3 regions of the Lysinibacillus sp. DFXJR4 genome follow, and region 3 is predicted to be linked to each of the others. Evidence: riboswitches for the same ligand, from Rfam matches in the RefSeq annotation. Region 3 holds a riboswitch; each other region holds the start of a gene.

What was found. Region 3 has a riboswitch for lysine ahead of AC2CGN_RS24855 (transporter substrate-binding domain-containing protein). Riboswitches for the same ligand answer to the same signal wherever they lie in the genome.
Positions count from the first base shown of each region.
Region 1: it holds a riboswitch for lysine, as region 3 does, so the genes downstream of both, AC2CGN_RS10355 (aspartate kinase) here and AC2CGN_RS24855 (transporter substrate-binding domain-containing protein) in region 3, are expected to answer to the same signal.
Region 2: it holds a riboswitch for lysine, as region 3 does, so the genes downstream of both, AC2CGN_RS22680 (amino acid permease) here and AC2CGN_RS24855 (transporter substrate-binding domain-containing protein) in region 3, are expected to answer to the same signal.

Region 1 covers NZ_JBXUNW010000003.1:15,917-26,110, forward strand. The annotation lists gene sdhB (succinate dehydrogenase iron-sulfur subunit) at 1-767, opposite strand, end outside; gene sdhA (succinate dehydrogenase flavoprotein subunit) at 773-2,527, opposite strand; gene AC2CGN_RS10340 (succinate dehydrogenase cytochrome b558 subunit) at 2,594-3,202, opposite strand; gene AC2CGN_RS10345 (YslB family protein) at 3,475-3,909, shown strand; gene AC2CGN_RS10350 (methyl-accepting chemotaxis protein) at 3,957-5,216, opposite strand; gene AC2CGN_RS10355 (aspartate kinase) at 5,350-6,576, opposite strand; lysine riboswitch at 6,710-6,888, opposite strand; gene uvrC (excinuclease ABC subunit UvrC) at 6,928-8,718, opposite strand; gene trxA (thioredoxin) at 8,831-9,142, opposite strand; gene AC2CGN_RS10370 (amino acid permease) at 9,284-10,194, opposite strand, start outside.
Region 2 covers NZ_JBXUNW010000019.1:80,998-91,191, reverse strand. The annotation lists gene AC2CGN_RS22695 (nitric oxide synthase oxygenase) at 1-370, shown strand, start outside; gene AC2CGN_RS22690 (hypothetical protein) at 622-1,149, shown strand; gene AC2CGN_RS22685 (CynX/NimT family MFS transporter) at 1,200-2,408, opposite strand; lysine riboswitch at 2,587-2,763, shown strand; gene AC2CGN_RS22680 (amino acid permease) at 2,847-4,310, shown strand; gene AC2CGN_RS22675 (response regulator transcription factor) at 4,700-5,392, shown strand; gene AC2CGN_RS22670 (sensor histidine kinase) at 5,397-6,332, shown strand; gene AC2CGN_RS22665 (ABC transporter ATP-binding protein) at 6,468-7,391, shown strand; gene AC2CGN_RS22660 (ABC transporter permease) at 7,384-8,073, shown strand; gene AC2CGN_RS22655 (Nramp family divalent metal transporter) at 8,147-9,412, opposite strand; gene AC2CGN_RS22650 (winged helix-turn-helix domain-containing protein) at 9,650-10,194, shown strand, end outside.
Region 3 covers NZ_JBXUNW010000028.1:17,583-27,776, forward strand. The annotation lists gene AC2CGN_RS24845 (2-oxoglutarate dehydrogenase E1 component) at 1-330, shown strand, start outside; gene odhB (2-oxoglutarate dehydrogenase complex dihydrolipoyllysine-residue succinyltransferase) at 421-1,653, shown strand; lysine riboswitch at 2,041-2,227, shown strand; gene AC2CGN_RS24855 (transporter substrate-binding domain-containing protein) at 2,346-3,212, shown strand; gene AC2CGN_RS24860 (amino acid ABC transporter permease) at 3,402-4,127, shown strand; gene AC2CGN_RS24865 (amino acid ABC transporter ATP-binding protein) at 4,140-4,871, shown strand; gene AC2CGN_RS24870 (DUF6501 family protein) at 5,166-5,363, shown strand; gene AC2CGN_RS24875 (toxic anion resistance protein) at 5,429-6,493, opposite strand; gene AC2CGN_RS24880 (5-bromo-4-chloroindolyl phosphate hydrolysis family protein) at 6,490-7,140, opposite strand; gene AC2CGN_RS24885 (YdeI/OmpD-associated family protein) at 7,527-8,111, opposite strand; gene AC2CGN_RS24890 (acylphosphatase) at 8,354-8,635, opposite strand; gene AC2CGN_RS24895 (globin-coupled sensor protein) at 8,680-10,194, opposite strand, start outside.

The sequences.
Region 1 (10,194 bases), on a different contig from region 3:
TGATCTGAACCGAAAAAGTTACGGAACATTTGCACTGTAGTTGCACGGTTTAATGATGCGATAGATGTTGTTAAAGGAATACCTTTTGGACATGCAGCAACACAGTTTTGAGAGTTACCACAGTTTGCAAGGCCTCCATCACCCATAATCGCATTTAAACGTTGATCTTTAATCATAGCACCAGTTGGGTGAGTGTTGAATAAACGTACTTGTGATAATGGTGCTGGCCCGATGAATGATGCTTTTTCAGACACGTTTGGACAAGCTTCCATACATACACCACAAGTCATACATTTAGATAATTCATAAGCCCATTGACGTTTACCTTCTGGCATACGCGGACCTTCACCTAAATCATAAGTACCATCGATTGGCACCCATGCTTTAACTTTTTTCAGTGCATTGAACATACGTTCACGGTCAACTTGTAAGTCACGAATTACAGGGAATGTTTTCATAGGCTCTAGTTTAATAGGCTCAGTCAATTGATCAACGAGTGTTGAACAAGATTGACGTGGGCGACCATTAATAACCATTGAACATGCACCACAAACTTCTTCTAAACAGTTCATATCCCATGCTACCGGTGAAGTATTTTCACCATTTTCAGTAACAGGATTTTTTTGAATTTCCATTAAAATTGAAATTACGTTCATACCATGACGGTAAGGCACTTGGAATTTTTGCCAGTAGCTATTGCCGCCTTTAGTATCTTGACGTAAAATTTCCACTTTGACCATTCTTCCAGTATTTGCTGCGATTTGCATAACTTTTAGTCTCCTTTCGCAGAGTAGTCGCGTTTACGTGGTGGAATTAAAGAAACGTCGACTTCTTGGTACGTGATGATAGGATTACCAGTAGTTGGATCAAACTTCGCCATTGTTGTTTTTAAGAAGTTTTCATCATCACGGTTCGGGAAATCTGGTTTATAGTGAGCACCACGTGATTCATTACGCAATAATGCACCCTGTGTCATTACTTTCGCAAGAATTAACATATTTTTAAGCTGACGTGTAAAGTGCGCACCTTGGTTGCTCCATTTTTGCGTATCATTGATGTTGATGTTATTCCAACGTTCAGAAAGATCATCTAATTTTTTCAATGTATCTTCAAGTTGGTCGTTATAACGTACTACTGTCATCGTAGCAGTCATCATCTCACCAAGCTCTTTATGAAGCAAGTAAGCGTTTTCTGTGCCTTCCATCTTCATGATAGCGTCCCATTTAGTTTGTTCTTCTTTTTCGCGAGCATCGTAAAGCTCTTGTGGAAGATCTTCAGCATGCTTTTTAAGATGTTTTACATAATCTACTGCGTTTGGTCCTGCAACCATACCACCGTAGATAGCAGATAATAATGAGTTTGCACCAAGACGGTTTGCACCATGTTGTGAGTAATCACATTCACCTGCTGCAAATAGACCAGGTATTTCAGTCATTTGGTTGTAGTCAACCCATAATCCACCCATTGAGTAGTGAACTGCTGGGAAAATTTTCATAGGTAATTTACGTGGGTCATCTCCAACGAATTTTTCGTAGATTTCGATGATACCACCAAGTTTAACGTCCAATTCATGTGGATCTTTATGAGAAAGATCTAGGTATACCATGTTTTCACCATTGATACCAAGTTTTTGGTTTACACAAACGTCGAAAATTTCACGTGTTGCAATATCACGTGGTACTAAGTTACCATAGGCTGGGTATTTTTCTTCTAGGAAGTACCAAGGTTTACCGTCTTTATAAGTCCAAATACGTCCACCTTCACCACGAGCCGATTCTGACATTAAACGGTTTTTGTCATCTCCAGGAATCGCTGTAGGGTGAATTTGGATGAATTCACCATTCGCATAAGAAGCACCTTGTTGGTAAACGATAGAAGCAGCAGATCCAGTATTAATAACAGAGTTTGTTGTTTTACCGAAGATAATACCAGGACCACCAGTCGCCATAATAACAGCGTCTGCACGGTATGATTTAATTTCTTCAGTACGCATATCTTGTGCTACAATACCACGACAAACGCCATCTTCGTCAATAATGACACCAAGGAATTCCCAGTGCTCATATTTATTAACTAAACCAGCTACTTCGTGTGAACGAACTTGCTCATCTAGTGCATATAGTAATTGTTGACCAGTTGTTGCACCTGAGAATGCTGTACGGTGCATTAATGTACCACCAAAACGACGGAAATCAAGAAGTCCTTCAGGTGTACGGTTGAACATAACGCCCATACGGTCCATTAAGTGAATAATACCAGGAGCCGCATCACACATACCTTTAACTGGTGGTTGGTTAGCTAAGAAGTCCCCACCATATACTGTATCATCAAAGTGAATCCAAGGAGAATCCCCTTCACCTTTTGTATTTACCGCACCATTAATTCCGCCTTGCGCACATACAGAGTGTGAGCGTTTTACAGGAACTAATGAGAATAAATCAACTTCAGTACCAACTTCAGCTGCTTTAATCGTTGCCATCAGACCAGCAAGACCGCCGCCGACAACAATTATTTTGCTTTTCGCCATGATTATTTCTCACTCCTCTTAAAAAATTGCAATGATTGCATGTGCTCTATAATAGCTTCTATTAAATTAAACGAAAGCTAAAATAGCAGCCACACCAACTACACTTAGAATTACGAAAAGAATGTTTGTTACATAAGTAGCAATCTTTTGAGACTGAGGAGATTGTACAACACCCCAGCTTACTAGGAATGCCCATAGACCGTTTGATAAGTGGAAAGTTGCTGATAAAATACCAACGATGTAGAATCCAAGCATGATTGGATTAGCAACGATATTCGCCATCATATCGTAATCAACGTGTGTACCAAGCGCTTTTTGAATACGAGTTTGGAAAATATGCCATGCAATGAAAATCACTAAGAATACACCTGTAAAACGTTGTAATGAGAACATCCAGTTACGGTATGTGCTGAAACGTCCTGTATTTGGTGTAGCAGTGAATGCAATGTAAACACCATAAAATGCGTGGAACATTAATGGAATATAGATGACAATCCATTCAACTAGGATAAGGAATGGAATCTTTTCCATTACTGCGGTAGCATCGTTGTAACTTTCTGCTCCGCCTGTTGCTGTAAAGTTAATGAACAGGTGCATCGTTAAGAACAAACCTACTGGAATGATCCCAAGTAGAGAATGTAAGCGACGCCATAAAAACTCTCGATCTTTCGACAAGACTGTTACCCCCCTTAGTACTTAAAATAGCACAACAAAAGAAGTCATCATTTTGTAAATGATACTTCATTGACTGTGTATTTCATCATGGTACAATATTATGACATGTTTATTGTACTCTCAAGAGCTACGAGCGTCAAGGTAACTTAGAGTTTTTCATAGTCCTCATTAAAGAACTAATCTAGTACATGATGCATCATTTTTTCTCGAAAAAACTATCTTTACTTTATCAGCGTTAAATTTTAAGAAAATTCTAAGAAAGAAGGATTTCAATGTTAAACCCTCCATATCCTACTATCTCATCATTTGGCTATGAGATTATCCGTGATCATATTTTATCTTCAATTCTTGGTAAACACGAGGAGGATGTACTTTACTGGGCCGGAAAAGAGCTGGCTCGGAAGTTTCCTTGTAAAAGTCAAGAAGAACTTATCGCATTTTTCGCAGATGCCTGTTGGGGTACCCTTGAATTGATTAAAGAAACAAAAGATGGACGTATATTCCAGTTGACAAATGATCCTGAGCTGCTATTAGTTGGGCACCGTTGCTTTAGATTGGAAGCCGGTTTTATAGCAGAGCAAATTCAGCAAGCAAAAGGTTATTTAACAGAATGCTACGATGAAAAACAAGTTAAACAGGAGCATGTGATGTTCACTGTGAAGTGGGATGTTAAAGAAAGAATTATGAATACTATACCAACAGAGTAAGAAAAAGGATTGCATCCCTCTCTTTATTTATGGGATGACAATCCTTTTTATAATTGCGCATGTCTTTCTTTTAACAGTATATCTATTAATGCAATAAAGGCCTCCAATATATTAAGCGAGTGTTGAATCATTTCCTCTAAGTTACTAATTGATAGTTCATTGACTAATTTTTGTGCAGCAGTATGTACGAATTCATGCGGTTGCTCTATTTGACGGTACTCTGATAAGGAATGATACTGCTCAAGATGTCCATAATACCATTGTCCAAAGGCACATTGATGATGTGTTTTTAAAATATCCTTTTGTCCTGCCCTTTGAATTGTATTTCGCAAAAAGCTTGCATGATCCATTAATCTTGCTGCTAGCTGACTTATGACGGTTTGCTCTGAAGGTTTGCGGAAGGTCGGTACAATAGCTTTTAGCATTTCAGTGACTTGATTTTGAATTGTCTCGGAGAAATCACTAGTATGTGATAATTCTGTTGTCGTGATAGCCAATCGATCAATCGCTACTACATTTTCCTCAGACGCAACTGTTATTTGGTGAACGCCATGTGCTGCCTCTTCAATACTTTTGCTTGTAATAGACAGATTCGTAATATTGTCTTTCATATTGCTTAAGAAATTTGTGAAATAGTATTCAACCTGTTCGATATTCGTTATAGTATGATGTAATTTCTCATCGATGACTGATCGAATTGTTGTCATTTCTTTTAAGGAACCTTTGGAGCTACTGGCTAACTTCCCTACCTCCATTGCCACAACATTAAAACCCTTTCCATGCTCACCAGCTCGCGCAGCTTCAATTGAGGCATTTAACGCAAGTAGCTGCGTTTGATCAGCAATCGCTGTTACACTTTTGCCAATGTTATTCATTCTATTCATTTCATCCTTCAGTTGCTCTGTTGAATGAGCTCCCTGGATTAACAACCCTTGAACAATTCCACCTTTTGTAATTGATGACTCCATCTCTTTCACTAATTGGATAGAATGCTGTTTGATTTCTTGAATGTTTGCATTCACATTTTTCTCTACAGCTAATATTTCTTCTGTGTTTGATGACATTTCTTCACTCATTGCTGAAATATCCCCTACACTTGTTGACACTCCCTGTACCTTTAAAGCAGTTTGAAAATTAATTAATTCCATATGTGCTAGTACAAAGTCTAATATTGCATTTTTTACATCAATGCTTTCCTGTGCAAGTTCCAATTCTAGAATGCGTTTTTTCAGTAATTGTATTTCAGAATCATTGCACTGATTTATACCCTCAACAATTGGTTTTTGAAATAGACCAAATAATGCCATTCAATACTCACCTCTTCCTTGCCAAAACATGTAATCTCTCTCTATTATATAACAATCAATTTCGATAAAACATTAAATTGATGTAAACGTCCCATATATAAAAAGGATGTGGCTATTACACATCCTTTCATTCTTACATATAAAGTGCTTGCTCTAAATTAAACTCATCATGTAAAGCATTAGCTGCATGAATCATGTCATCTTGAGGCACTACAACAGACACTTTGATTTCGGATGTACTAACCATCTTAACAGGGATGCCTTCATGTCGTAAACGATCAAACATTCGTGCAGCAACGCCTGGATTAGATGCCATTCCTGAACCAATAATAGATACCTTTGCCAAGCCGACTTCAAAATCAGCAAAGCTAAACCCAAGCGACAATTTACTTTCTTCTAGAACACGTAATGCTTCTGCAAACTCTTCTTTCAAAATCGTAAATGATACAGTCGGTTTAAGACCGTCAATAATCGCTTGCACGATGATATCTACATTAATGCGATGATCTGCAAGTATCGTAAAGATATCTGCCAACGAAGCATCTGAATAAGCATCATACCCTACCGTTAAACGAATAACATCTGATTCATAGGCAACACCCCGTACAATTAAATTTTTTTCCATCTCAACTTCCTCCTTCAATAAAGTACCTACTGTATCTATTTCATTTGATCGAATAATAACGGGTATTTGAAACTTCTTTGCTAATTCTACAGCTCGTGGATGTAAGATATGTGTACCTAAATTCGATAACTCCAGCATCTCATTATAGGAAATTTCCTTTAATTTTTGTGCACCGTTCACATGGTTTGGATCAGCAGTATAAACGCCTTCCACGTTCGTATAAATATCCACACGCTCCGTATCCAGTGCTGCTGCAATGGCCACAGCAGTCGTCTCTGCTCCACCTTTACCAAGAGTCGTAATATTTTGTAAATGATCAATACCCTGCTCCCCAGCAACTACGACAATTTGCTCCTGTGCTAAATGCTCTTCTAGTCGACTTACATCCACATAATCAATGCGTGCGTTAACATGCATTGCATCTGTCTGAACACCTGCCTGCCAGCCTGTTAATGACACTGCACTATAGCCTTCTTCCTGCAAGGCAATGGCCACTAAGGCACTTGATTGTTGTGAGCTTGTTGAACGTAGCACATCTAATTCACGCTTAGACGCATCATCAGATAAATCCCGTGCCATTTTTGTTAATTCATTTGCTGAGCTTGTCATTGCTGCAGTAACAATAACTACATCATGACCTTTTTCTTTTTCATGAATTGCCTTTTTCGCAATCTCAAAAATATGTGCTGATGATGCTAATGTAGCACCGCCAAATTTCATTACAATTCTTGCCATCCTGAATCTTCTCCTTTTCATCATCACTAATTTGACGTAATTTCTATTCGGAGTGTCTACTAGAAAACCAAAAAAAGCAGCTTTCACATAACGTGAAAGCTGCCTATACATGTACAATAAAAAAACCTTGCGCATGTGTGATAGCTCTCCGAAACGTTTAGAATCGACAGTCTTACATTTCTTAAATGCAAAACCAGTACAACATCGGAAACAACGATGCTCCACTTCGGCAAGCTCCCCTTTCATACATCTTCACAGGATTTGTTCATCCTCTGATGTACTACTTTTGAATCTTGCACCTCTATCATCACTTAAAATAGTGAATGTATGTTATTAAACATTAGCATATGTCTATTCCTTTGACAATGTCTGTTCCTGAAAATAGGTATATATATGACTAGCAAGATTAGCAGGCATCCCAGCCTCTTGTAATGCTAACTCACTTGCCTCTCGAATTTTTTTGACAGAACCAAAATGCTTTAATAATTGCTGTTTTCGCTTTGGACCAATACCCTCAATCTGATCGAGAACAGATTGAATAGCATGCTTTTCGTGCTGCTGGCGTAGGAATGTAATGGCAAACCGGTGTACCTCGTCTTGAATTCGTTGCAATAAATAGAACCCATCACTTGTGCGCTTTAACGCAATGACCTCAGGTGGATCACCAAATAGAAGCTGTGATGTATTATGCTTTTCATCCTTCGCTAAGCCAGCGATTGGAATGACCAGCCCAAGCTCATCCTCTAATACTTCTCGTGCAACTTCCATTTGTCCCTTCCCTCCATCTATTAAAACTAAATCTGGTAGGGGTAATCCTTCCTTTAGTACACGAATGTAACGACGACGTATTACCTCCTGCATCGCCCCATAGTCATCGTGCTTAGCAGCTGTCCGAGTTTTATACTTCCGATATTCTTTCTTTGCAGGCTTGCCATCGATAAATACCACCATTGCAGATACAGCATCTGTTCCATGCATATGACTGTTATCAAAAGCCTCGATTCGTAAAGGTGTGGAAATTCCCATCGCTTCACCCAGTGCCTCACATGCACCAATTGTTCGTTCTTCCTGACGTTCAATGAGCTGGAACTTAGCTGCTACTGCGATTTCAGCATTTTTTGTAGCGAGGTCAACAAGCTCTTTTTTTTGCCCACGCTTTGGCGTCAATACCTTCACATCTAATAATTCTGTTAAAATGGCAGCATCAATAGCTTGTGGGATAAAAATTTCCTTTGGTTTAATATGCTCTAGCTTTTCGTAGAATCGACCAACAAATGTTAAAAATTCCTCTTCTGCTTCCTGATAAATCGGAAAAATAGAGACATCACGCTCAATCAGTTTACCTTGACGAACAAAGAATACTTGAACACACATCCAGCCCTTTTCAACTGCATAACCAAATACATCTCGATTGGTCGTATCACTTGATACAATTTTTTGCTTTTGCATAACTGTATCAATATGTGCAATCTGATCACGGAATTCTTTGGCACGTTCAAACTCTAAATTTTCAGCAGCGGCTAGCATTTTTACCTCAAGCTCCTTTTTGACTGCCTCCACGCCACCATTTAAAAATTTGGTCATATCCTCAATCATATCCTGATAAATTTGAGCATCAATCTCCTTCACACAAGGTGCCATACATTGACCCATGTGATAGTATAGGCAAACCTTGGAAGGTAGTTGTACACATTTTCGAAGCGGATATAAGCGATCAAGTAGCTTTTTCGTTTCACTTGCTGCATATGCATTAGGATAGGGTCCAAAATACTTTGCCTTATCCTTTTTCACTTTTCGTGTCGTAATAAGACGAGGATGTTTTTCATTCGTAATTTTTAAATACGGATAGGTTTTATCATCTGTCAACATGACATTGTATTTAGGATCATGAAGTTTTATTAGATTGAGCTCTAAAATCAATGCCTCAATATTCGAGGAGGTTACAATATAATCAAAATCTTCAATCTCACTTACAAGTCTCTGTGTTTTCCCCTCATGTGTACCAGTAAAATAGGAGCGTACTCGATTTTTTAGCACCTTTGCTTTTCCTACATAAATAATGGTTCCTTGGCGATCCTTCATCAAATAGCAGCCAGGCTGATCGGGCAAAATATCAAGCTTTCGTTTTATTAAATCATTCATTACAACCTGCCCCCTCTTTGTTAAACATAGTGCCCATCCTCTATTAACTTATTATATAACGAAAAAAAGCCAAGCACATCAAATGATGGCTCGACTTTTCATATCTTATCAATTAAGCATGTTTTGCAATAAATGTCTCTAACGCTTCTTTAGGTTGGAAGCCAACAGTTTTATCCACCAATTCACCATCTTTAAATAATAATAAAGTTGGAATTGACATGATTTGATATTGGGCTGCCGTACCTTGGTTGTTATCTACATCTACTTTTACGATTTTAGCCGCACTGCCTGCAGCATCCATTTCTTCAAGTACAGGTCCAATCATTTTACATGGTCCGCACCAAGCAGCCCAAAAGTCTACTAGCACTAACCCCTCTTTAATATCATCTTGGAAAGTTGCATCTGTTGCATGTACAATTGCCATTTGAAATCCTCCTTAAACTTACTATGCTTGTAGTATAGCATGGATAATTTACCTTGAGCGAACAATCTGCCTATAATGCAAAATTGATGAAAAAACAAGATGAAAAAAGTCGAAATAGCTTGAATGAATTTATAATTTAGCCTAGTTTGTATGATAGCGACCTTTATAAACATACGTTAACGTAATAAAGAGATAAATAGCTAAAGTAATACCTGTTACAATTATAGAAGTTGTAAAAATAATACCAATCAAGATAGCACTTAGCGCAATAATAGCAATCCACGTTGTGTAAGGGAACCATTTAACTACATAGGCACTTGTTTTTTCTGATTGTTTTTTACGTGATTTCAGATGTGCAATCGCAATGATTAACCAAATAAATAACACCGTGTATCCTAGGGAACCCATTAAAAACTCAAAAGTCTTACTTCCAGCATATAGTGAAATAATTACACCAACATATAATGCTAACGTGCACATTAAAATCGCATTTACTGGAACTTTTCTTTTCGATAAATGGGCAAAGATTTTTGGAACACGCCCGTCCACAGCCTGTGTATATAACACACGAGATGAGCCATAAAGCCCTGAATTCATGGAGGAAATAATCGCAAGTAAAACAACAGCGTTCATAATATGGTCTGCACCAGGAATCCCAATCATTTTAAACACCATTACAAACGGACTTTCAGGTACGCCATTTACTTCATTCCAAGGAATTAAGCTTACGATAATAAAGAAAGGTAGTAAATAGAACGTCACAATCCGAACTAGTGTACTGCGCACAGCTTTTGGTACTACCTTTTCAGGATTCTTTGTTTCCGCTAATGTAATACCGATAATTTCAGTACCACCATAAGAATAGATAACCACAAGCATTGCAGCAATTAATCCCATTGATCCGTTAGGGAAGAAGCCTCCATGCGCCGTTAAATTCGAAAAACCAACAGCTGTATGCTGACCAAATGATACAAGTAATAAAATTAAGCCTGCAATAATGAACACAACGATTACACAAATTTTAACTAACGCTAACCAATATTCTGTTTCAG
Region 2 (10,194 bases), on a different contig from region 3:
GGGGACAGAAATCGGTGCACGTAATTTAGCAGATCATGATCGCTATAATATGCTACCAGCTATTGCAGAGATATTTAATCTTGATACGAGTAAACAAGCCTCTCTTTGGCGAGACCGTGCATTAGTGGAGCTCAATATTGCTGTCCTTCATTCTTTTAAAGAAGATGGAGTGAGCATTGTGGATCATCATACAGCAGCACAACAGTTTAAACTGTTTGAAGAAGCAGAGGAATCGGTAGGGCGAGAACTGACAGGCAACTGGACATGGTTAATACCGCCGCTTTCGCCTGCAACGACTCATATATTTCATAAACCTTATATAAATATTTATCATACACCAAATTATTTTTATCAAAAGCCATGCTATTAACTGTAAAGGAGCTGTTAAATATTCCAACAGCTCCTGAAGGGTTTTACGGAGATCTCCATTAATTCCACTATCCACAATTATCGCCTCCTTTAGTTACCTATATTATTCATGCAGTCAGAAGTATCAGCAATGATGCATGTTTATCAATAAAATACTGTTCTAGGTTGCCTCTCTTAGTACCTATATACAATCGCAATAATCCCATTTACACTTAAGCTATCTTGTTTTTTAGGAGAGGAGCAATCCAAATTTTGAACCAGCATATCCCGAATATCCCATGGCAACAATTGACGACACCTTACGGTAGAGGAACAGCTATCCCTCAGCTGATTGAACAGGAGCAATATCAAAAACTTGCTGAATTAATTGAGCATCAAGGCACATTATGGCAGGTGACACCATGGGTTTTACTTATCCTTTTAAAAAAGCTTGCCAACAAAAACATGGAAGACGTTTCATTACAAGAAATAGAGCTTTATTTAGCTGTGGCGCAAGTGATTACTGAGGATTATTTAGACCCAGTACATACGGTTCAAACAATGCAGGAGCTATTAGATGCCAAATATTTATGGATAGAAGATGAGGAGGATGATGAACTGGGATGGGGGGAAGCAACGCCAAAGGGCTATGAGCAGCAGGCTTTTTGGGGCTATTATTATTTTAGTCATTTACTCTTACAAGAGGCTCTTCCAATTTTTACTGCTATAAATGCTCATAACAAAGAAGCAGCAAAAGATCTTGATGAACTGATAACCATATTAAAACAGCATGATCAATAAAAAAGTATAAGCAGATGGAGAACAAGACTGGTTTTCCCATCTGCTTTAATTTAATAGACATATTCATCTTTAGAGGCTCTAAATGAACATAAAAAGAGTATTACCGCTACAACGACAAAGAGCCAGCCAGCAATATTCCAGCCACCAAATAAATCATGCAAGTAGCCAAAAAGAATAGGACCAATTGCAGCAAATAAATAGCCTAATGATTGCGCAAAGCCTGATAAATCAGCAGCTTCAAAGGCTGTACGAGTGCGGAGTGTGAAGAACATCATGGCTAAGGCAAAGGAAGCCCCACCTGCTAGGCCTAATAGAATCATCCAAAGTACCCCAAGGCTAGTCCACTCCATGACAACGCCAACAAAGCCTATTAAGTAAAACCCTGTAAACATTAAGACAAGAGGTCGCTGAGACGTCATTTTACTAGCAATGATTGGCACAGCTAAAGCCATTGGAACTTGCGAAAATTGCATGATGGAGAACATCCAACCTGCACGATCAGCAGCTAACCCTTGTGATATGTAAATTTCAGGAATCCATGCTGCAGTTGTATAAAATAACAATGATTGTAATCCCATAGCACCTGTTACTGCCCAGGTAACTGGGGATTTCCATAAAGGTGAACGTTCTTTCGTTTTCTTTACAGTGGGCTCGGGTTTATTAAACTTTAATTGTGGAATCCAAATTAAAATAGTTAACACAACTAGAATAAGTGCAATAGCCAGTGCTCCTTGCCAACCTAGAGATGATTGGGCGATAGGGTAGCTAATCCCAGCACCGAGTCCTGCTGTTAAATTCATGGACATTGTAAAAAATGCCATAAGTAAGCCTACATGATAAGGAAATTTTAACTTGAGTAATCCCGGAATAAGTACATTTCCAAATGCAATAGCAACTCCAATTAGCATAGTTCCAAACACAAGTAGACTTGTTGTTCCCAAAGAGCGTAATACAATACCTAATGCTAAAAGGATAGTGGATAAAAATAGTGTTAGCTCAAGTCCCAATTTACGTGCAACAACTGGTGCAAAAGGCGATATAATGGCAAAAGCGAGAAGAGGAATAGTGGTTAGAAATCCAGCTAATACATTTGATATACCTAAATCTTCTCGTATAAAAGAAATAATAGGTCCCACAACTGTTAATGGCATTCGTAATGTCGAGGCAATACAAATAACGCCAATGACTAATAATAAGGTAGCTCCCCTCCAGCTAATTTTCCTGCTAGGATAACTAGTTGAATCTTCATTTGTTGTCAAAATAAATCCCCCCTGTTTGCATTCAATTATAATTAAATCACTATACTACTTTATCACAATATTAAAAATAGTAGAATATTCATAAAATACAGAACTTTACTTATTGTATTGAAATGTAAAATGTCTTATGTTAAACTAGTACACATCATAAATTTAATATTTATATGCCTCATGTTAGTATTGAGGTAGAGGTCGCGGTATTTAGGAGTATGCTAATGGAAATGACAAGCATTGATGAGATTAGCTGAAAGGAAATACTGCCGAAGTGTGAGGGGACTTGAAAGCCTCATGCTGGGGCTGTCTCCGAAAGGAACAGAACTGTCACGTTTGAACAACGTGTTGTGCTATCATTTAGAAAAAACTGAGGATTAACTTAGCCATCACAGTGTTCATGTGATGGTATTTTTTTGCCTCTTATATTAGGAAGGAAGCTATATCGTGAGTGAGATAAAAGTGAATCAGCTCGGTCATAAAGCGCCAAAGCTGAAAAAAGAATTGAAAAGCCGTCATATTACAATGATTTCTTTAGGCGGTACAATTGGCACGGGGCTTTTTTTAGCCAGTGGTGGTGCCATTGCACAGGCAGGTCCTGGCAGTGCATTATTAGCCTATGCCCTAATTGGTATAATGGTGTACTTTTTAATGACAAGCCTAGGTGAGATGGCAGCCTATATGCCATCCTCAGGCTCGTTTAGTACGTATGCTACGAAATTTGTAGATCCAGCTTTAGGTTTTGCACTGGGCTGGAACTATTGGTATAACTGGGCAATCACAATTGCGGCAGAAATCGCAGCTGTATCATTAATTATGAAATATTGGTTCCCAGATAGTTCATCTGCAATTTGGACAGTATTATTTATTGCTGTTGTTTTAACCTTTAATTTATTATCTGTAAAAAGCTATGGGGAAAGTGAATATTGGTTTGCTATGATTAAGGTGGCAACTGTGATTGTGTTCATTATTATCAGCATATTAATGATTTTTGGTATTTTAGGTGGACAGGCACCTGTGGGCTTTACAAATTTCTTTATTAGTGACGGACCGTTTCATGGTGGTTTCCTTGCTACATTCGGTATTTTTCTTGCAGCGGGATTTTCATTTCAAGGAACAGAGCTTCTTGGGATTACAGCTGGTGAAACGGATGATCCTGGAAAAAGTATTCCGAAAGCTGTAAAATCTGTGTTCTGGCGTATTCTTTTATTTTATATTTTAGCGATTGGTGCGATTGGGATGTTGATTCCATTCACAGATGAGCGTTTATTATCAGAAGATATTGCTGTATCGCCATTTACACTAGTATTTGATCGCTTAGGCATTGCCTTTGCTGCTTCCTTAATGAATGCTATTATTTTAACGGCCATGCTATCAGCAGGAAATTCAGGGCTTTATGCCTCATCTCGTATGCTATGGCAATTAGCTGTGGATGGACATGCACCAAAATTTTTCACAAAATTAAGCCGTCGCGGTATTCCAATCTATGCATTAATGGTGACATTAGCTGTAGGGTGCCTTGCATTTTTAGCATCATTCTTTGGTGATGGAGTAGTATATATTTGGCTTTTAAATGCCTCAGGAATGTCTGGCTTCATTGCTTGGCTTGGTATAGCATTTAGTCATTATCGATTCCGCCGAGCTTTCGAAGCGCAAGGCTTAGATCCACAAATGCTACCATATAAAGCAAAGCTATACCCATTTGGCCCGCTTTTCGCCTTTACGGTTTGTATGATTGTTGTCATTGGACAAAACTATTCAGCTTTTATGGGAGACAAAATTGACTGGTATGGCATTCTCGTTTCTTATATTGGTATCCCACTGTTTTTACTGCTATGGTTTGGATACAAAATCAAATATAAAACAAAAATGCTTCCGCTGAAAGAATGTGATTTAAGAGTGGAGGATTAAATTATTGAGCTGTTCTATAAGCCATCATCAATGGCTTATAGAACAGCTTTTTTATTATTTTGTAAATATCGAATGAAACGAAAAAAATATTATATGGTAAATTATATATAATCGATTTCACCTTGATTTCGTGTTTTTTAACTTCTTTCAGCGGGTGTCACGGAATCGGAAAGGAGTACATAAAGGATGTTAGCCTAAAATCATCGCATCCATGTGATAACGGCTAACTGACCTGCTTCATGCAGGCCTAAGCACAAAGCCGATTCCGGACTCAATTATGCCGAGGCATAATTGATAGTAGTAACAGTACTATAGATTAAACTTGGAAGCTCACGGTATAGCTAGGTCAATAATAAAATAAATAGATTTTAAAAGTGAGGTATATGAAAGTGCAAAAGCGTATTTTACTAGTAGAAGATGATGAAGCCATTAGGGAAATGGTGCATAGTTATTTAACGATGGAGGGATTCCTTGTTACTTCTGCAGTGCATGGAGAAGAGGCATTACAAAATTGTTTAAATAAACCCTTTGATTTAGTGATTTTAGATATTATGATACCGAAACTAAATGGATTAGAAGTTTTAAAGATAATACGAGAGCAGGCATCACTACCGATTATCATTATGTCAGCGAAGGATAGCGATGTAGATAAAGCCTTAGGGCTAGGATTAGGCGCAGATGATTATATTGCAAAGCCATTTTCAATGCTGGAATTTTCAGCACGTGTCAAAGCTGCCATTAGAAGGGCAACTAAATACGCCAATCAAATAGAGGAGAAGAAAGATTTAATAGAGATAGATAACCTATCAATCGACCTTATTAATTTTTCAGTAGAGAAGAGCGGACAACAAGTAAAGCTCACTTCAAAGGAATTTGCCATCTTAAAATTATTCGTGACAAATCGTAATCGCGTTTTTACAAAACAGCAAATTTATCAATTGATTTGGAATGACAATTACTATGGAGATGAAAATATTATTAATGTACATATAAGAAGATTGCGCGAAAAAATGGAAGATGATCCGTCCAACCCTCAATATATTAAAACGCTTTGGGGAATTGGCTATAAGTTTGAAGGATAAACAGATGGTTATATTTCTATTATTACTTATAGTGTTACTCATAGGAATTATTATGTTTCAAGTTAAAGCAAAAAAACAACAGAGCGTTACTATTCAGTACGTGCATAGAAAACTGCAAGCAATCATTAACGAAGAAACAAGTGAAAAAATCTTAGTACCGACAGCTAATCAAGAAATCCAGCAGCTTCTTATTGTGTTGAATGCATTGCTAGATCACAATCAAAAAGTGCTGGCAACACATCGGAAAATGGAAAGCTCTATGAAAAAGATGCTGGCAAATATTTCGCATGATCTTAAAACACCATTAACGGTTGTCCTAGGCTATACTGAAATACTACAGCTTAATCACTCGATTAGTGCGGAAGAGCGGCAGCGGTTATTAACTGGCGTCCATTCGAAAACATTGGAAGTATTAAAAATCATCCATACATTTTTTGACCTAGCGAAGTTGGAGGCTGGAGATACCAATTATCCAATGACAAAAATCAATATAAGTGAAATTTGCCGGAAAAATATTTTATCATTTTACGATATGGTTACATCTATGGGGTTAGAGATAGAGATTGTAATACCAGAGACATCAATATATGCGCTAGGTAATGAAGAGGCATTAGATAGGGCTTTGAACAATTTATTGTCAAATGCAATTGCCTATGGGGCAGGTGGCAATGTAATTGGACTGTCCGTAAGAAATGATGATACAAGCATTTATATTGATGTTTGGGATCGAGGCAAGGGAATAGATGAATATCATATAGATAATGTCTTTGAAAGAATGTATACGCTTGAGGATTCCAGAAATAAATCCTTCCAAGGTAGCGGTCTTGGCTTAACGATCACCAAACGACTTGTAGAACTAATGGATGGCTCTATTCAGCTCTCCAGTATTCCATATGAAAAGACTATTTTTACAATAACGTTAAAAAGAATGGTGTACTAAAACAGAAGGCTTGTAGAGCTTTAAATGCTTTACAGGCCTTTCTTCTGTACTTAAGAAATTTGTAAGAATCAATTAATAAATTAGAGAGCTTCATTTTTTATAATAAATTTAGCTACATTTGAGGGAGAGATTGACATGACATATATTGTGAAAACAAATCAACTTACGAAAGTGTTTGACGGAAAAGAAGTGGTTTCTGCTGTCAATATGCATGTGAAGAAGGGAGAGATTTATGGTTTCTTAGGTCCCAATGGAGCCGGAAAAACGACGGTGATGAAAATGCTAACGAACCTAACAAAGCCAACAAGTGGGGATATTGAAGTCTTTGGTCAAAAATTAACGGACCAATCATACGAAGTGCTTAAAAGGTTGGGCACGATTATTGAATATCCAATTTTCTATGAAGATTTGACAGCAAAAGAAACTCTAGAATTACACTGCGAATACATGGGCTATTATGATAAGAAAGGAATTAGCCATGTTCTCGATTTAGTGAAATTAACAAATACAGAGGAGAAGCGTGTTAAAGACTTTTCTTTAGGAATGAAACAACGATTAGGCATTGCAAGAGCTATTATTACGAAGCCAGAATTGCTTATTTTAGATGAGCCGATTAATGGACTAGATCCTGTGGGTATTAAAGAAATACGAGAGTTATTCAAAATGCTTTGTAAAGAGTATGGTATAACACTCATTGTTTCTAGCCACATTTTAGGGGAAATTGAACAATTAGCTGATACGATTGGCGTTATTAAGAATGGAAGATTGATCACGGAAGTTTCAATGGAAGCTGTGAATCGTAGTCAGGTAGATTATATAGAAGTGATTGTGAATGATGGGAAAAAGGCAGCCCTAATTTTAGAAAGTACATTAAATATTACTAATTTCAAACTAATAGATGTCAATTGTATTCGTATATATGAATCGACAGCTTCACAAAAGGTACTATCTAAAACATTAATTGAACATGATATTGAAATCGAGGGGATTAGTAAAAAATCAAGCTCATTAGAGGATTATTTCTTAAAGTTAATCAATGGGGGTGTAGTTAATGCTTAACTTAATGCGTCTAGAGATGAAAAAATTTCATATAGGTTCCTATATAAAACGTGCTATCTTCGCAAATTTTGTGATATTAGCTATTATGTTTATGCTTTTATTCATCGCAAAAATAGAAGGAGATGCTGTCTTTGAAAATTATCAGACTGTTCTTAGTCTAATAGATTCTGCTGTAAGGGCTGTATTTATTATCTTTGCAAGTGCATTAATCGCCAAACTTATTATTAGCGAATTTAAATACAAAACAATCACTTTAGCATTTATGTACCCAATAAATAGAAAGAAATTAATGGCTTCAAAATTGGCTATTATTGTTCTTTTTACCTTTAGTGCAATAATCGTATCAAACGTTTTTGTATCAGCAGTTTTTTGTACCATTATTAGTAATCTTCATTTATTTTCAGATACATTAACAATTTCTGTAATCATTCAACAAATCCCTATTGTTATAATGAATGCCATTGCAGCATCCTGCATCGCATTAATCCCATTGTATTTTGGAATGAGAAAATACTCTATTCCTGTAACCATTATCTCATCGATTTTCATTGTATCAGTTGTATCATCCAATACAGGGAACTTCTCTTTAAATGATATTATTTTTATACCAATTGCTTTAGCAATTATCGGAATAAGCGTGGCCTATGCATCATTTCGAAAAATTGAGAAGATGGATATTTAAGAATTGCTTTGAAAGTCTAGTGCCACCCATAATGTAAAAGCCAGACACAAAGATTATTGTGTCTGGCTTTTATTTAACCAAATATCGTTTCCCATAATAAATAAATATTTAAAACAACGACAATGACAACTACAAACCAACCTAAAATGGTTGTTATACGATGGTTGACAAGGCTCCCCATGATGTCCCGTTTACTTGTAAACATAACAAGAGGGACAAGAGCGAATGCAATACCAAAGGATAGAACAACCTGACTAAGAACCAGAGCATAGGTTGCATTGACACCAGAGGCAATGATGACTAGCGGAGGTAACATGGTAATTGCCCTACGTAAATAAAGTGGTATCTTTCTACGAATGAATCCTTGCATGACTACATCACCCGCTAATGTCCCTACAGAGGAACTGGCTAGCCCTGCAATAAGTAATCCAAGACCAAAGGATACAGCCGCCATTGGACCGAGAGCATCCTTTAATCCATTGTAAGCTACATCTAAATCTTCCACTATCACGCCTTGTGTGTGAAATACTGCTGCGGCAATAATGAGCATACTCATATTGATCGCTCCAGCAATAATCATGGCGATGATAATATCGATAAATTCAAAGCGGAAAATGCGTCTTTTTTCATTTTCATTACGACCAATAATACGACTTTGTGTTAATGAAGAATGTAAGTAAATAGCATGAGGCATAACAGTTGCTCCTAAAATACCTGTAGCTAGTATTAAGGAGTCTACCCCATCAAAATGTGGCGTGAACATGCCGAGTGTTACCTCGCCCCAGTCTGGCTGTGCTAAAAATGTCTGGAAGGCAAATGCCAATACGACGATTAAAACCATGCCAGAAATACCTGCCTCAAAGGCTCTAAATCCTCTTCTTTGAAGTTCTAAGATAGCAAATGAACCAACTGCTGTAATTAATGCTGCTGGGAGCATAGGAATATTAAATAGCAAATAAAGACCTAATGCTGCACCGATAAATTCGGCAAGGTCAGTCGCAATGATGACTAATTCTGCTTGTATCCATAAAAAAATAGATGTTTTTTTAGAAAAATGCTCACGCGCCACCTCGGGTAGATTTTTCCCAGTTGCAATCCCAAGCTTTGCAGATAAGGATTGAATTAACACAGCCATTAAATTAGAGAAGGCAATCACCCAAAGCAGTAAGTAACCATATTGAGAGCCAGCTGTAATATTAGTGGCAAAATTGCCAGGATCAATATAGGCGACGGCTGCAATAAAAGCAGGTCCAAGAAACGGTAAAAAGCGTCGCCAACCTTTTATATCTCCATCTAAAACCGCCTCGGCAGACGATTTAGTGACTTGTTTGTAAACCATATTGTTCCCTCGTTTCAAAAAATATCATAAACGAAATAAAGTTTCCTATAGGAAAATAAGATATTAGTATTCTAACGCTAGGCTTAAAAAATGTGAAGTGGTTTGCCTCAACTTTTATAATATAAGTATGCGCTATTTAAAGGAAGTGATAACGAAGTAAATAAATGGAAAAAATAACTGGCAGGAAAATTCAATAATATATCGAACTAAAGAATAAGGAGAAGGGAGGGTAAAGGGATGGACATGGTATGGGTAAATTCTAAGGTAACAATCCCACGTACAGTACCAAATGCTATTGAGAGAAAGAAATTGTTTACGATTCTCGCTAACAACCGAATGAAGAAATTAACCATTATTCAAGCACCAGCAGGATATGGAAAGACAACTCTTCTATGTCAGTGGTTGAGGCATATTGATGAATCTGTGGCATGGTTCACGATTGATCGAAATGATAATGAGCCTAGACGATTTTTTAAATATTTAATACATACCTTATCTGTAAGTACATTAAATGATTTAGAACAAAAATTAAGCAATTTACTTGATGAAATACCCTCCTTTGAGACTATAGTAGATATACTGTTAAATGAACTGGATACATATAAAGAAAAAATTCATATTGTATTTGATAATTTTCAAGTCATCCAACATCCTCAAATTCATCAGATTTTCATCCGATTAATCGAGTATTTACCAGCCAATGTACGAATATATATCACGACTCGAACTAATTTAGAACTACCACTAGCAAATTGGCGTGTTAAAGGGTGGATGCTAGAAGT
Region 3 (10,194 bases):
GCAGACCGTATTAAAGACGGTGAAGGTTTCGACCACTTACACATTATTCGTGTAGAACAACTTTACCCATTCCCAAAAGAGCAAGTTGCTGGTATTATTGCTAAGTATCCGAATGTTAAAGAAGTAGTATGGGTACAGGAAGAACCGAAAAACCAAGGTACTTGGAATTATGCATTAGAAACACTTTATGAACTTTCAGAAGGTAAAAAGCTTCGTTATGTAGGTCGCCCTGCAATGAGCTCTACTTCAGAAGGTGATGCTGATTCTCATAAAGCTGCTCAAGCCGCAATTGTAGAAGAAGCGGTTGCTGAGCCTGTAAAGGTTAAATAATCATATATTAATTTTTGAAGCCGGGCTGCTTGCTTAGGCGAGTGGCCCTTCTATGTGCATTATGCACGTTAATTAAAGGAGGAAATGAAAGTGGCTGAAATTAAAGTCCCTGAATTAGCAGAATCGATTACAGAAGGAAGTATCGCACAATGGGTAAAAAAAGTGGGCGATCGCGTTGAGAAAGGTGAATTCATCGTTGAACTTGAAACAGATAAAGTAAACGCTGAAATTATTTCCGAAGAAGCAGGTGTCTTAACACAAATTTTAGCTGAGGAAGGCGATACTGTACTTGTTGGTCAAGTGATCGCAGTTGTAGAAGCAGGCGAAGGTGCAGCACCAGCTCCAGCTGCTCCAGCAGAAGCAACACCAGCGCAAGCAGTACCACAAGCAGCACCTGCCCCAGTTGCAGCAGCTCCGGTTGTGGAAGAAACTTCTGGTGAGCGTGTAATCGCATCTCCAGCAGCACGTAAACTTGCTCGCGAAAAAGGTATTGATCTTGCTGCTGTATCTCCAGTAGACCCACAAGGTCGTGTACGTGTCCAAGACGTGGCAGCTCATGGGACAGCTCCAGTAGCAGCACCACAAGCTCCCGCAGCGCCAAAAGCGGTAGCAGCTGTAGATGAATCACGTGTAACAGTAGAAAAAATGAGTCGTCGTCGCCAAACAATTGCGAAACGTTTACTTGAAGTAAAACAATCTACTGCAATGTTAACTACATTTAACGAAGTTGATATGACAAATGTTATGGCTTTACGTTCTCGTAAAAAAGACCAATTCTTCGAGTCAACAGGCTCTAAACTTGGTTTCATGTCATTCTTCACAAAAGCAGTAGTAGCAGCACTTAAAAAATATCCATATGTGAACGCACAAATCGTTGGTGACGAAATTCACTTAAACAACTTCTTTGATATTGGTGTAGCTGTATCGACAGAAGAAGGTTTAGTGGTACCAGTTGTACGTGATGCTGACCGTAAAAACTTTGCTGAAATTGAAGATGCAATTGCAGACCTAGCGAAAAAAGCTCGCGACAAAAAATTAGGTTTAGCAGATCTTCAAGGTGGCTCATTCACAATTACAAATGGTGGTGTATTTGGTTCATTAATGTCTACACCTATCATGAATGGTACACAAGCTGGTATCTTAGGTATGCACTCCATCAAAAAACGTCCGGTTGAAGTGAATGGTGAAGTAGAAATTCGCCCAATGATGTACCTAGCGCTTTCTTATGACCACCGTATTATCGATGGTAAAGATTCTGTAGGCTTCCTTAAAACAGTAAAAGAATTACTTGAAAACCCAGAAGATTTATTATTAAATTCTTAATGTCCAAAGCCCTGCGATTTGCAGGGCTTTTTCTTTTATATGCAGGATAGAATTAGCTGATAGAAATGCTAAAATGATGGGATAGAATCCCCAAAGTAGTGAATAGAACCTTCAACATATTGGATAAAAACATTGTACGGTAACACCATTGTTCTTAAAGGTTCTTTTGGAATACTAGTATTACTATTAATGATAATAATTTGCGATTTTTTTCATTAAAACTTCAATATATTTGCTTACATTGCAAAAGTAAATAATGGATTTATGATAGATAAAACCCTAATATTGTCATTAATCAGAAAAATGATAAAATTATCTTGACGAATAAGTTCGTTTTATAGTAGTATCTAGATATCAATTAAATAAACAAACCTCACATTAATTTTGTTGTGAGGTAGAGGCGCGGTATTTATTAGTCCATTGTTGAGTACAAGCAAGCGAAGACGCAATGGAGAAGGAAATATCGCCGAAGTATAAAAGGAGCTCGTACTTTTATACTGGGTCTGCAGTGAATAAGTGCAGGACTGTCCTAGTAAGTTGCTTTCCACATTTACTAGGTTGTGCTATCTCGGAAACATGGAAATTATAGTGAGGATTTGGGCAACTGTCAATTAAAGGTAAGACCTAAGTTCAAAGCTTAGGTCTTTTTTAGTACAGTTGTCTTATTTTTTTACAGAAAAGGGGAGTTTTTCATGAAAAGAAAATGGTTGTTAGTAATGATCTCTATTATGACGGCAATTCTGCTAGCTGCTTGTGGTGCTGGGGACAAAAAGGATTCGGATAAATCTGGAGATGCTGGTGCTGATACAGGTGGATCAGAAGATGGTGGGCAATTCCGTATTGGGATGGAAGCAGGTTATCCTCCATTCAACTGGACACAGCAAAATGATGCAAATGGCGCAGTAAAAATTGCAGATAATGCTGAGTATGCAGGTGGCTATGATGTTCAAATGGCCAAAAAAATCGCTGAAGGTTTAGGAAAAGAATTAGTGATTGTCAAAATGGAATGGGATGGATTAGTGCCAGCACTTCAATCCAATAAAATTGATGCTATTATTGCTGGGATGTCTCCTACTGAGGAACGTAAGCAAACGATTGATTTCACTGAAAACTACTATACTTCTGATTTTGTAATGGTTATTAAAAAAGGGAGTAAATATGAAAAAGCAAAATCAATTCAGGATTTCTCCGGTGCTAAAATTACTTCACAATTAAACACTTCAAACTACAATGTGATTGACCAAATCAAAGATGTGCAAAAGCAAACTGCTATGGATAACTTCCCAGCAATGCGTGTAGCTCTAGAGGCTGGTAAAATTGATGGCTATGTAGCAGAACGTCCAGAAGGTATTTCAGCTGCAGCAGCTAATGATAAATTCGCATATGTAGCGTTTGAAGAAGGCTTTGATACAGATCCTTCTAACACATCCATCGCAGTTGGTTTACGTAAAGGTGAGGCAAATCTTGACAAAATCAATGAAATTTTAAAAGGAATTTCAGAAGATGATCGCCAAACAATGATGGAAGAAGCAATTCAGCAACAACCGGCAGCACAATAACATGGATGCACGGACTATTTGCTAGTCCGTGCAATGTCATTTCATCATTATTCAATGAGAACCTCTCTAAATAATGATAATGTCTTAGCTAAACATTTCATAAAATGGTAGAACAATCGTGTTTATCATGGTAGTTAGCTAGGATTATAAAGAAGAAACAAGCAACACTATGTTGTTAGGAGGAACATCATGAGTCTTGAATGGATTATCTCTATTGTAGAGAACAACTGGCAAATGTTTTTACGAGGTGCGTATTATACCTTATTGATTTCGAGTATTAGTACAATTATTGGTGCATTTATCGGATTTTTCATCGGGATTATGCATACCATTCCGGTTCGTAAAAAAGGTGTAAAGTTCTACAGTTTAAAGCTGATTAATTTTATACTAACATGCTATGTTGAATTCTTCCGTGGTACACCAATGATTGTACAAGCGATGGTTGTCTTCTACGGATTGGATATAGCATTTGGCATCGACATGCATTTTATTACAGCAGGTATTTTAGTAGTTTCTTTGAATACCGGTGCTTATATGGCTGAAATAGTGCGTGGTGGTATTGTTTCCATTGATAAAGGTCAATATGAGGCAGCTTCAGCTATCGGTATGAATCATTTCCAAATCATGCTGCATGTTGTACTGCCACAGGTTGCGCGAAATGTATTACCTGCAACAGGGAACCAATTAATTATGAATATTAAGGATACTGCTGTTTTAAACGTTATCGGGGTAACGGAATTATTCTTCCAAACAAAATCAATTGCAGGGAATAACTTCCGCTATTTTGAATCATTCTTTGTAGCTTGTGTCCTTTACTTTATTATGACATTTACAGCATCACGAATTTTACTATATGTTGAAAAACGACTTGATGGACCAGATGCCTATCAAAAAGAACAGAAAGAAGCGATATAGGGGGACGCACAAATGACAGTTATTAAAATCAAGCATTTAAGTAAATCATTTGGTCGTAACCAAGTGTTAAAGGATGTCAATTTTCAAGTAGAGAAGGGGGAGGTAGTGTGCTTAATCGGCTCCTCTGGATCTGGTAAATCAACATTACTTCGTTGCATCAATTTATTGGAAACACCAAGTGGTGGACAGATTATCTACAAAGGTGAAAATATTCTGGATGACAAGCATAACATTCAAAAATATCGTACACATTTAGGGATGGTTTTCCAGCAGTTTAATTTATTTAACAACCACAATGTATTGAACAATTGTACAGTTGGTCAAATAAAAGTATTAAAGCGTTCAAAATCAGAAGCTGAAAAAACAGCTTTAGAATATTTAAAAATTGTTGGTATGGATCAATATGTTAATGCCAAGCCAAGACAGCTATCTGGTGGGCAAAAACAGCGTGTGGCTATTGCGCGTGCACTATCGATGAGTCCAGATGTGATGCTGTTTGATGAGCCGACATCTGCTCTTGATCCAGAAATGGTAGGGGAAGTATTAAAGGTTATGCGTCAACTCGCAGATGCAGGAAATACGATGTTAATCGTGACACATGAAATGGAATTTGCAAAAGAAGTAGCAGATCGTGTCGTATTTATGGACAAAGGAGTAATTGTTGAGGAGGGACCACCTTCTCAGGTTTTAGTCACGCCTCAGCATGAGCGAACGAAGGAATTTTTAAAGCGTACATTAAAATAAATTCCAGATAGGTATGAAAAAAGTGAGTCCAATAAATGGGCTCACTTTATTTTCTAGAATTCCATTCAGCATAAAGAATAAAGCAAATTGCAAATGCTACGGCAATGATAAAAAACCATTGCGGTACACCACCAAAGCTCATAATAACACCTCAAAGTAAAAATTTATAATAATAATGGTTGTTTATCAAGAAAATAGGGTCTTCTATGGTTTTTTTCTCCACAAAAGATCTAAAATATTATAAAATAAGCAGTAGACATTAGCTTCAAGCTAGTAAAGAGAGGTAGAGAGATTATGTTACATTTAAAATGGAAAGATGCGCCAACACTTCGCACAGTCACGTGCAAGCATACAAATGCATCTAAATACTTAGTGTCCAATGTATTAACGGTTGGAAAAGATTATGAAGTTAAAAATGAAACAGAAGAGTTCATCTTTATTATCGATAATACAGGTAATATCGGTGGCTATTATAAAGACTATTTTGAATAAGCTTCACAAAAGTAGGGTGGTTCAGACGATTTCTGAGCCACCCTTCGTTCATGAGAAAAATAGCATTAGTCTTTCTTAAAGCCCTTTAATTCAGCGACATCTTGTAAATGCTGTTTTTCCTGTTCTGTTGCAGTATGGAGAGCAAATACATCCTGAATAGCCGTCTTGAGCTCCTGCTGAGTTTCTCTGAATTTTGATACTTGCTGTTCAAAAGAGGGGCTCGTAAAGCGATCGTGTGTTCGAGACAAACGTTCCTCAAGCTGTGCATAGTGTTGATCCATATTCATGGATAGCATCATGGCCAGCTGATTTTTCCAAAGCGGTATAAGGGTAACGATTGAAAATTCGATTTTTTCTGCAAGTGTTTGGTTTGCTTGCTGAATCATACGTATTTGAGGTGCAGTCTGTAGGGCTACTTGCTGTGAAACTTGTAAGTCATAAATGCGTTGATCTAGACGTTCAATTTGAGCAGCTAAGTCATTAAGCTGTTGGACTGCAAGAGGTTGCTTTGCTGCCTGTACACTTTGCACCTTTGTCGGTAGTTCTGTCTCAATGGCTTGCTGCTTTTTCATTTGTCCTGCAGCAATCGCAGTAGCAAGCTCCTCAAAAAATCCTCTATTATGTGAGTAAAGCTCCTCAAGCATCTCTACATCCTTTATGAGCTGAATCTGTGCACGTTCTAGCTGTACACCAATTCGCTCGACTTGGATACTGATTCGTTCAAACTCTGTTAATGTTTGCTTAATTGGGCGTTCCGTTTTACCAAACATTTTTTTGAAGAAAGATTGCTTTTTTGGCTCTAAAGCATTAGGATCTACACGATCTAATGTTTGCATTAATGAATCTAACATTTGTCCAATTTTGGTAACATCCTTCTGTTTCACCTGTGCAAGCATGCGATCAGCGAAGTGAGAAAGTGATCGTTGTGAGTCTTGCCCTAAAGATAGTACGGATTCAAAATTTTCCAAATCAATTTGACTAGCATATAGAAGTGCACGACTTTGCGCAAGAGGCGATAGCGTTTCATAGGTCGCCATCGCCTCGTTATTAGTTGTTTCTAAATAAGTTTGTACAAGGGGGGAGAGCCCTTGTATTGTATTAAGTTGATATGCATGATCATTTGCTGTCACTTATCATCGCCTCGCCACTCCAATTGTTCTCTTCTTCTATTATTGGAACGATTCGCGAATTCGATTTCCATTTGAAGGTGATCGATATCATTGGAAAGCGCATCCTTTAAATCAATCTGAATCGTATCATTTAAATCTGTCAGTGTTTCCCTTGTTTTAGATAAAGTTATTTGAATTTCTGAATCCTTTACAGGCTGCTTCGATAGCATTGTATATTTATCCGTTAATTCTACAGCAGAAGGTAGATGTGCATAAAAAAATTGCTCTACATTATAAAATTTACGGGGATCTGTCTTGACAATTTTCACAATATTTTTTGAAATACGAGTCATTTCAAGCAATTGCTTAAATGCTGCAACAGAGCGAACACGTAAGTAGTTTTGGCTCAATGTTTGGATATGTTTATTGGCAGTTATAATTTGGGTTTCAATATGTTTATATTCTTCTTTTGTTATACCAGTTAATTGCATAACTTTCTTCTTTTGTCTATGTTTCAGCAACGCTGTACTCGTCGCGTAAGTTCCAGCAAAAAATAAACCACCAAGGAAGTATCCTGGATTTGCCACAATTGCTGCAAAGGAAACAGTTGTTAGAGAAATAAAGAAGCTAGCGGTATGTCTAGTGAAAAACTGTTTGACACTAAGCATTGTTTCTTCCTCCTTGCTTTTCAATATGTCTATCTTCTTATACGAAATAATCGACATAAAGTTTCATTGAAAAATTAAACCTTACATAAATTTTACTGCTAATTGTTAAGTTTCTCAATGATAATACTTTAAATACTGGCAATCTTTGGAGCCTTATTAATAACTATCATAGATTAACATTTCCAATCGGTTTGTGCTTATGCTTATTTTGATGAATATGTATTTAATTTAGGTTAGCCTTTTCTATGTTCCTATAACATCTTTTAAATCGTTATAGGTAGGGAGGAGGTCTCGTTTTTCTGGAAACCTCCTGAAGATGACAAAATGCCATAAGTAATGATGGTACTGTTATTAATGATACCTGTAAATGTTATAGTCTAAAAAGTTTAATCAGTTAATCCCTTACCATTAAGAATTTGCTGGGTATATTTTTCAATCCTTGACACTCTTGTTTTAGATTGTTTAGGTTGAGAAAAATAAAGAATGTATGCTCTTTGCCGTCCAGGCGTTAGTGCTTCAAATGCAGTTTTCAAGGCTGGCTCTTCTTCAAATTTTTGTTGAAGTTCGTCAGGCATAGTCTCCGTATTCTTTTTTAACGCTACTTCCAAGCCTGCTTTCTCAATTGCAATTGCTTGTGAGACATAGTCCTTTATGATTGCTTCCTTTTCAACTATTTCTTGAACATTGGTAAAGCGTATTTGGCGTGCTGCCTGAACATTTTCGGTTTGCTGAATGAGAATCCCGTGCGTATCCTGTAATAGTGCTCCCTTGTGAAATAGAAGCGCACAATATTCTTTAAACCCATGAATTAAAACTATATTTTTATTATTAAGCGTGTAACAAGGATGCATCCACTTAAATTCTTCAGTCAGCTCACAATCATGAACAATTTTTCTTAACGCTCTATATTCTTCCTGCCATTTTTTTGCCTTACTTATAAATTCATCAACCTTAGGATTCATACTATTCATTACGGAACACCTCTCATCAATTTGTTAATCTGAAGTAAAGAAAGACAAAAATCAATTTCATCAATTGATTTATAATAAAACATGAGAAGGTGTCATGTCTAGCATAGCCAAATGTACTAGGGAGAAGCACAATATCGGAACCTAAAAAAGATTGAAGCAATAAACCTCAATCAAAATTTGCCTAAGCAGCATTTCCTTTTGAGAATATCATCAATCTTATTATTAACTAGCTTTTGTCCTAATTAAACAATATCTGACTCCATTCGCACATATCCTTTCAAATCATCATGAAGCTCTAAAGTAAAGGAATTAGAATCTGCTTGTGGACTTACACCTTTTTGAACAAATAACAGGAATTCTTCTATTGCCTTTTTAGATCCCTCAACTTCAACTTCAATTTGTTCTTGGTCATTAAGCTTACAATATCCCTTTAATCCTAGTTCAATCGCTTTTTGTTTAATGAAAAAACGGTAGCCTGTACCATATACATCACCAAAAAATTTAATCAGCGCTCGCTTGTTCACGCTAAAACCTCCTACTAGTTAAGGAGGGGAAGAGTCCCCTCTACTTAGTGCATTACACGTTCTTTTTCTAAATGAGCAATTAAGTTATTAATAAAATAGAGAACTTTCTCAGATGCCTGGTCTACTTCTTTTAAATGAATTTCGGCTTGTTGTATATGACCAGCCTTATGAGCCTCTGCTGCTAATTTTGCTGACTCATGGACACGTATATGATAGGCGTCTAGATCACGATAATCTTGTAAGTGTCCAAAACGTTCTACTGAGCGTGGAGAAGTATACCATTTACCTAGACGACAATCTTTATGAGAAGATACATCACTCGGTTGTACGTTTTCAAGTCCGAGGAACATATTATAAATCCGCCATTTCCATAAAATATGATCTGCCTTTGATAATTGTAAAAGTGCTATGGATGATAGCTGAACATTATTATTGGCAACAATATCATTACGGAAACGATTAATTTCTTTTCCTAATAAGTGTATATCACTAGATGTATTATGACTATAATCTCGAATATCATCCTGTAAATTAGATATTTCAATCATTCTTGTAGATACCTCGTCTATTGCTGCTGCCTGTTCCTGTGAGATAGCAGCCGTATTTGTGACATCCAGGTTAATTCCTTCAATGGCACTAACAATAGCGTTTAATAATGGCAACGATTCTTTTGCCTCAACGGTTGCATCCTTAATGATGTCTGTTGTTTCCGTTATGGAGTTAGCTACATCATTCGAATAGCTTTTTAAATGATGCACGTTTGTAGAAACTTCACTTAGTGCTGAGACAGTGCCCTCAGCAAGCTTTCGAACTTCCTGTGCCACTACTGCAAAGCCTTTACCGTGTTCACCTGCGCGTGCCGCCTCAATAGAAGCGTTTAGCGCAAGTAAGTTTGTTTGATCAGCAATTTGGTTAATCAAGGTTACTACATGCTCAATATCATTTACTCTTTTTTGTAATTCCGAAAAAGATTCAACGATTGCTGTAAATGTTTCTTCCGTTTTGAAGATTTCAGATAATGCGTGCTCAATAGCATCTTTCCCTTTAATGGCATGATCTACAGATTCCGTTGTTTTTTCAGAAATATGGGAAGACATACGGGCAACCTCATTAATGGAAGCGGCAATTTCTTCTGTTGCGGCAGTAGAGGATTGGATTTCTTCATTTTGTTTATCTAAACTGAATACTAAATCTTTCATGTACATAATTTTAGCATTAACATCCATTAAAGAAGATATTTCTGCGACTACATTTTCAATAATTCGTTCTGTTAGTACTTCAACAAGTAGCTCTTGATCGACATTGACAGCAGATTGGAATGATTTCATGTATTCAAAGGCCTTATACGGTTTTATACCGAAATTATGTAAAATATATGTTGTTATATAAAAGGCAAATTGATTGAAAACAACAATTAACTTACCAGGCTCATACTGATTTTTTCGAAACAAATTGAAAAATTTAACTGTTTCATCTACATACTCATCATCACGCGTAGCTAAGAAAAATTGTGTCAAATATCGATTAATATTTTCTTCACTAATTGTTTGCTGAGAGGT